DNA from 2 places in the Arthrobacter sulfonylureivorans genome. Region 2 is predicted to be linked to the other one. Evidence: riboswitches for the same ligand, from Rfam matches in the RefSeq annotation. Region 2 holds a riboswitch; the other holds the start of a gene.
What was found. A riboswitch is a leader RNA that binds a small molecule or an ion and turns the genes downstream of it on or off. The one in region 2 is predicted to bind S-adenosylmethionine.

Region 1: another riboswitch for S-adenosylmethionine. It lies ahead of MNQ99_RS03195 (flavin reductase family protein); the one in region 2 lies ahead of MNQ99_RS18055 (LLM class flavin-dependent oxidoreductase).

Annotation. Positions count from the first base shown of each region.
Region 1 is NZ_CP093326.1:657,028-660,429, reverse strand. It holds gene soxR (redox-sensitive transcriptional activator SoxR) at 10-519, shown strand; gene MNQ99_RS03205 (hypothetical protein) at 534-737, opposite strand; gene MNQ99_RS03200 (prephenate dehydratase) at 842-1,711, shown strand; SAM riboswitch class IV at 1,822-1,936, shown strand; gene MNQ99_RS03195 (flavin reductase family protein) at 1,979-2,485, shown strand; gene MNQ99_RS03190 (aldo/keto reductase) at 2,498-3,402, opposite strand, start outside.
Region 2 is NZ_CP093326.1:3,925,482-3,928,883, forward strand. It holds gene MNQ99_RS18050 (DUF1206 domain-containing protein) at 1-265, shown strand, start outside; gene MNQ99_RS18055 (LLM class flavin-dependent oxidoreductase) at 372-1,775, opposite strand; SAM riboswitch class I at 1,863-1,954, opposite strand; gene MNQ99_RS18060 (APC family permease) at 2,019-3,402, opposite strand, start outside.

The DNA of each region.
Region 1 (3,402 bases), 700 kb from region 2:
ACCATCACCATGCCCGCGGCAAACTTAAAGGAACTGACCCCCGGCGAGCTGTCCGAGCGCAGCGGGGCTGCCGTTTCCGCACTTCATTTTTATGAACGGGAAGGGCTGATCAGCAGCCGTCGCACGTCCGGAAACCAGCGGCGCTATCCGCGGCACATGCTGCGCCGAGTCGCGTTCATCCGGGTCTCGCAGCAGGTGGGCATTCCGCTGCGGGAGATCAAGGCGGCGCTGGACTCGCTGCCACAGGACAGGGCGCCCACCAAGGCCAACTGGGCGAGGCTGTCTGCGGGATGGCGGGATCATCTGGACGCGCGGATCGATGAACTGCAGCGGTTGCGCGACGATCTCACCGGCTGCATCGGCTGTGGCTGCCTCTCCTTACGAACCTGCACGCTCAACAATCCGGCCGACCGGCTGGGGCAAAACGGCCCGGGAGCGCGCCGGCTGTTGCCGAAGGGTCCGCTGGTTGGTCCTGCGGACGACCCCGAAGCCAGCACTATTGGCCAGCCCTTTGGTTGACCCGGGGGCCGGCCCTACCGCCTCCCGGACCGCCTGGCTGCAATAGCCATGCCGGCCAGCGCTCCGGCGCCGATCAGCAGCACCACAGACATTACGATCAGCGGCGGCATCATGTCCAGCCCCATGATGGACGGCATCACGGTCAGACTGACGGCGAAGAGGGCGACGACGGCGGCAGCGAGCCAGAGGGCAACGGCACGGGGGTTGGATCCTTCCACGCCCTCCACTGTATCGGCGTATCGCTCCATCACTCCGGCTTTGTGACGGCGGCCGGACCCCGCCGAATAATGCCCCGGGCTGTCCCGGTGGGATAATTTCGCCCATGGCTCCAGCAATCGCATACCAAGGTGAACCCGGCTCGAACTCGCATATGGCGTGCCTTGCGGTCCGGCCCGGCTGGGACGCGGTGCCGTGCGCCAGCTTTGAAGACGCCTTCGCCGCCGTCACAAGCGGGGAGGCCGAACTGGCCATGATCCCCATTGACAACTCGATCGCCGGCCGGGTGGCGGACATCCATGCCCTGCTGCCCAGGACCACGCTGCAGATCGTGGAGGAATTCTTCCTGCCCATCCGCTTCAGTCTGCTGGGCATTCCGGGGGCCACGGTGGAACAGGCCCGTGAAGTGCACAGCCACATCCATGCGTTGGGACAGTGCCGCAAGCTGATCCGCCGCTTGGGGCTGACGCCGGTCATCGCGGGTGATACCGCCGGCTCCGCCCGTGAGGTAGCCGAATGGAACGATCCGACCAAGGTCTCGCTCGCGCCCCCCATGGCCGCAGAACTTTATGGCTTGGAAGTCTTCGCCGAGAAAGTGGAAGACGATCCAACGAACACCACCCGGTTCGTGGTGCTGGCCGACCGTCGGCCCGTGCCCAGCCGCGAGGAGCTGCCCGGTCCCGCGGTGACCAGCTTTGTCTTCCGGGTGCGGAACGTTCCCTCGGCGCTCTACAAGGCACTCGGCGGCTTCGCGACCAACGGCATCAATATGACCCGGCTGGAGAGCTACATGGTCGGCGGCGAATTCGCGGCCACCATGTTCATGGTGGACGTCGAAGGCCATCCGGAGGACCAGTCAATGGTCCATGCCTTCGAGGAACTGGAATTTTTCACCACCGAAATCCGGATTCTGGGCGTCTATCCCGCGCATCCGTTCCGGCTGCACCGCGACGCGGAACAGCCGGTCGACGCCTAAGGCAGCGGAGCCCCGTGCCGATGCCTGGCACGCGGAGTTCTTGACGGAGTTCTTAACGAACTGTTACCCGCGTTTGACCGGGGCCACGTCCCGCTCTTACCTTGGAAATGAATCACGAGCGCCAACTTCACAGCCCTGGCTAGTTGGCCGGCAACCCTCTACCGTAGCGGGGTGCTCCAGGTGATGATTCGGCCCGCCGGGTTTGTCGGCAGGCAAGTACGCGTATCCTCCGGCAGCAGCGGATGCGCCTGAGTCCCAAGGATGGCCATGTCCCTGCACAACGACTTGACCCCGAACACCCTGCGCTCCGCCTTCGGGCGCTTTCCCTCCGGAATCGCAGCGCTCTGCGCCGTCATCGACGGCAAGCCGCAAGGCATCGTCGCCTCCTCCTTCACCGTGGGCGTTTCGCTGGAGCCGCCGCTGGTGATGTTCGCTGTCCAGAACACCTCCCGGACCTGGCCGCTGGTCCGGCACGCCGGCCGGATCGGTGTTTCGGTGCTGGGCACGGAGCACGACGGCGTCTGCCGCCAGATTGCTTCCAAGAACGGCGACCGCTTCGCCGGGCTGAGCCTGCACCGCACCGACCAGGACGCGCTATTCCTCAACGACGCAGCGTTGTGGCTGGATTGCTCAGTGCATCAGGAGTTCCCGGCCGGTGACCATCAGGTGGTGCTGCTGGAGGTACACGGACTGAGCACGCACGACGGCGCCCACGATCCGCTGGTCTTCCACGACTCCGCGTTCCGCCGGCTGGTACAGCCCGCGTTCGTCTAGGGCAGCGTTCGTTTAGGGCAGCGGGCGCCCTCGGGCCGCCACCCACAGCGCGTACCATTCCTGCCGGGTCATTGCGGCGCCGATCTCCTCGGCCTGGGCGCAGGCCTTGATCCGATCCGCATTGCTGGTTCCAACGACCGGCCGGATCTGGGCCGGATGGCGCAGCAGCCAGCCCAGCACCACCGCTTCCTGCGTGCAGCCCTTGTCCCGGGCCAATTCGGAGACCAGAGCAGCCGTCGCCCCATCCGCGGCTGCCGCACCACCGTCGCCAGCGGTGCCGTCGGCGCCGTCGGCACGCTCCGCCGGCCGGCCGCTGTAGCGGCCCCGCGCCAGCGAGCCCCAGGCCTGCAGCTCCACCGCGTGGGCAGCACAGTACTCCAGGGTGCCGTGCGGGAAGCTGACGGCCGCGCCTTCCGGGTGGTTGACCAGCACGCCTGATTCAAGCCAGTCCCGCCGGTACAGGCTCATTTCCAGTTGGTTCACCGTGAGTGGCTCGTCCAGCGCGGTCTGCAGCCACCGCATCTGCTCGCCGGACATGTTCGAGACACCCAGGCGGCGGACCTTCCCGGCGAGCCTGAGGCCGCTGAACGCCGCGGCAATCTCTTCGGCCGGGGCCAGCGGATCCGGCCGGTGGATCAGCAGCGTGTCCAAGTGATCCGTGTGCAGGCGGCGCAGGCTCTCCTCGGTGCCGGCCACGATCGCCGCGCGGGATGAGTCATACTGGCCGACCAGCCCGGGAACCGGCAGCCGGATGCCGCATTTGCTCTGCAGCTGGATGGTTTGCCGGAGGTCCGGACGCTCGGCCAGCACGCGGCCGAAAGCGGCCTCCGCCTTGCCGTGGGCATAGATGTCGGCGTGGTCGAAAATCCTGATGCCGATGTCCACCGCCGCCTCCACGGCCGTGTGGGCCGCGGCGA
Region 2 (3,402 bases):
GCTGCCCGCCGGCGGAGTCCGCACCGCCGTGACCTGGGTGGGCATCGTCGGCTTTGTCGGCAAGGGACTGGCCTTGTTTGTGCTCGGGCTGCTGTTGGCGGTCGCCGCCGTGCAGAACGACCCGCAGGACGTGAAGGGCCTGGATGGTGCGCTCAAGGCGCTGCGCGAGCAGCCGCTCGGGCCTGCCGCCTTGGCGGTGGTGGCCGTCGGCCTGATTTGCTACGGGCTCTATCTGGGTGCCCGGGCGCGCTACGCGAAGATGTAAGGCTGAAAGCCCGACGGCGGTGCGCTGCCCCCGATAAGGGGCGGCGCACCGCCGTCGTGGTTCAGCTGGTGACCGCGGTTCAGCGGCTATCAGCAACCGGCCGAGGTCAGCGGACCAAGGAGTTGTGCAGCCGGAAGCCGGCAGCCTTGTGGTTCTCCGGCAGCTTGTCGCCGCGGCCAAAGAGCTTGTTGCGCAGCGTGCCCGGCTCGTAGTCCGTGGGGTAGGAACCGCGGGCCTGCAGCTGGGGCACCACGAACTCCACGACGTCCTCGAACGTGCCGGGGGTGATGGCGTAGGCCAGGTTGAAGCCGTCCACGTCGGTGTCGTCCACCCATTCGATCAGCTTGTCCGCCACCTCGGCGCCGGAGCCGACGGTGACCGGGCCGAAGCCGCCGACGCCGATCCACTGCGCCATCTGGCGGATGGTCCACGGCTTGTCCGCGTCGCCGGAGGCCTTCTTGAAGTTCTCCACCGAGGACTGGATGGCGTTGGACTTCACGTCTTCGCCGATCACGTCGTCCAGGTCGAACTGGGACATGTCGATGCCGGTCCAGCCGGAGAGCAGCGCCAGCGAGCCGTTGATGTCCGTGTAGGAGGCGTAGTCCCGGTACTTGGCCTGCGCCTCCTCGGTAGTGGCTGCCGTGATGACCGTCTGCATGGCGTAGATCCGGATGTCGTAGCGGCCCCGGCCGGCAGCCTCGGCGGCGTCGCGGATCTTGGCCACGGTGGACGTGAGGATCTCCTTGGTCGGGGAGCTCACGAAGACGGCCTCGGCGTTCTCGGCGGCGAAGCGCATGCCGCGGGCCGAGGCGCCGGCCTGGAAGATCACCGGGGTGCGCTGCGGGCTGGGCTCGGTGATGGCGATGCCGGGGACCTTGAAGTGTTGGCCCTCGTGCCGGATTTCGTGCACCTTGCTCGGGTCGGTGTACACGCCGGATTCGCGGTCCTTGACCACGGCGTCGTCCTCCCACGAGCCCTCCAGCAGCTTGTAGACCACCTCGAGGTATTCGTCCGCGTGGTTGTAACGCTCGTCGTGTTCCAGCTGGTCTTCCTGGCCCATGTTCCGAGCGGCGGAGGGCAGGTAGCCGGTCACCACGTTCCAGCCCACGCGGCCCTTGGTGAGGTGGTCCAGCGTGGCCAGCCGGCGGGCGAACGGGTACGGGTGCTCATAGGCCGTGCCGGCGGTGATCCCGAAGCCCAGGTTCTTGGTCACGGCGGCCATCGCGGACACCAGCAGGATCGGGTCGTTCACCGGCACCTGCGCGCCGGCGGACAGCGGGATTTCGTTCGTGCTGCCGAACACGTCGTAGGTGCCCAGCACGTCGGCGATGAAAAGGCTGTCGAACTTGCCCTTCTCCAGCACCTGGGCCAGGTGCGTCCAGTACTCCAGATCGTTGTAGCGGTCCGCCTGGTCCTGCGGATGACGCCACAGCCCCGGGGACTGGTGGACAACGCAGTTCATGTCGAACGCGTTGAGGCGGACGTGGCGCTGCGGGTCTTTTACGGTCATGTCAGGCTCCTTTACTGATGAGAAGAGCCCGCGCCGATCCCCGGCGGGCATGCAGTGGCCCTAGAGGAACCAACGAGAGATCGAGCTTCTCCATCGGTCCTGGCGGTAGCACCTTCCTCGAATCGAGGGGGTTGCTGCGGCGTCAACAAGCCAGGTCTCTCGGCCGCTCTGGATGGGTACCCCTCCATTGGACACCCGGAGGCGCCGCGGAGGGAAATGCCCCGCGTCACGCGGGGTAAGAAATTACGACGTCGGTGCGGCGCCGGCTGCGGCCTTCGGCCGCTTGGATGCCACCACTGCTCCGGCGCCAAAGCAGGCCAAAATCAGCACGACGACGGCGATCGCCAGCGGCACACTGTTGCCGACCAGGGTCGGGAGGTTCTGCAGGATCAGGCCCAGGATCCCCAGCAGCCCCAGGAGTCCAAGAGCGGGTGCAAGGGAGCGCTTCCAGCTGCGGGCCGGTGCTCCCTGCCGGCGGAAGAAGACCAGCACGGCGACGCTGGTGAGCGTCATCAGCACCACCACGCCCAGCGAGGAGAAGCCGGCGAACCAGGTGTAGAACTGCACGATCGGATCCCACCCGGCCACCACCGCGACCAGCAGGAACAGGGCCACCACGGCCGTGGCCGCTCCCGAGGCCCGGTGCGGAGAGCGGTGCTTCGCGTGGGTGCTGGCCAGCTTGGGCGGAAAGATTCCCTTCCTCGACAGCTGGAAGAAATAGCGGGAGCTGATGTTGTGGAAGGACAGGATGCACGCGAACAGGCTGCTGGCGAGCAGGACCTGGACAATGTGGCTGCCGGCCGTGCCCAGGTAGAGCGCGGTGGTCTCGGACAGCAGGGTCCCGGGTGCGTCCGTGGCCTTCTGCACAATCCCGTTGTCACCCCAGACGCTGATCAGCAGCCAGCTGGAGAGCGCATAGAAACCGCCCACCACTAGGAGGGCCACGTAGGTGGCGCGCGGGATCGTCTTGTCCGGGTCGCGGGCCTCGTCCCGGAAAACGGCGGTGGCTTCGAAGCCGATGAAACTCAGGATGGCGAACAGCAGCGCGATCCCGGGCGCCCCGGACAGCACGGTGGACGGGGTAATGAACCCGGCGGAGAGGCCCTCGGACCCGCCGCCGCCAAAGACGATGGCCGCATCCAGGACCAGCACAATCAGCACTTCGGCCACCAGCAGCACGGCCAGCACCTTGCCGGACAACTCGATGTTGCGGTGCCCCAGCCACGCCACGGCAACCAGCGCGGCGGCGGCCCACACCCACCAGGGCAGCGCGGGACCACCGTAGGCGCGGACCACCTCGTCGACGGCCGGGGCGAAGAGCCCGTAAACACCGGCTTCCAGCGCGAGGTAGGAGAGCAAGGCAACGAAGGCCGCGCCCAGTCCGGCGCGGCGGCCCAGGCCCTTGTCCACGTAGCTGTAGAACGCGCCGGCCGACGGCACGTGCGGCGTCATGGTGGTGAAACCGACGGCGAACAACAGCAGGATTGCGGTGGCCAGCAGGTAGATGAACGGGAGACCGGCGCCGTTGCCGCTGGCGATGGCCAGCGGAACCGTTCCGCCGATGACGCCCAGGGGCGAAGCGGCGGCCACTACGATCAGCACGATGCTAGCGACGCCGAGCCGGCCG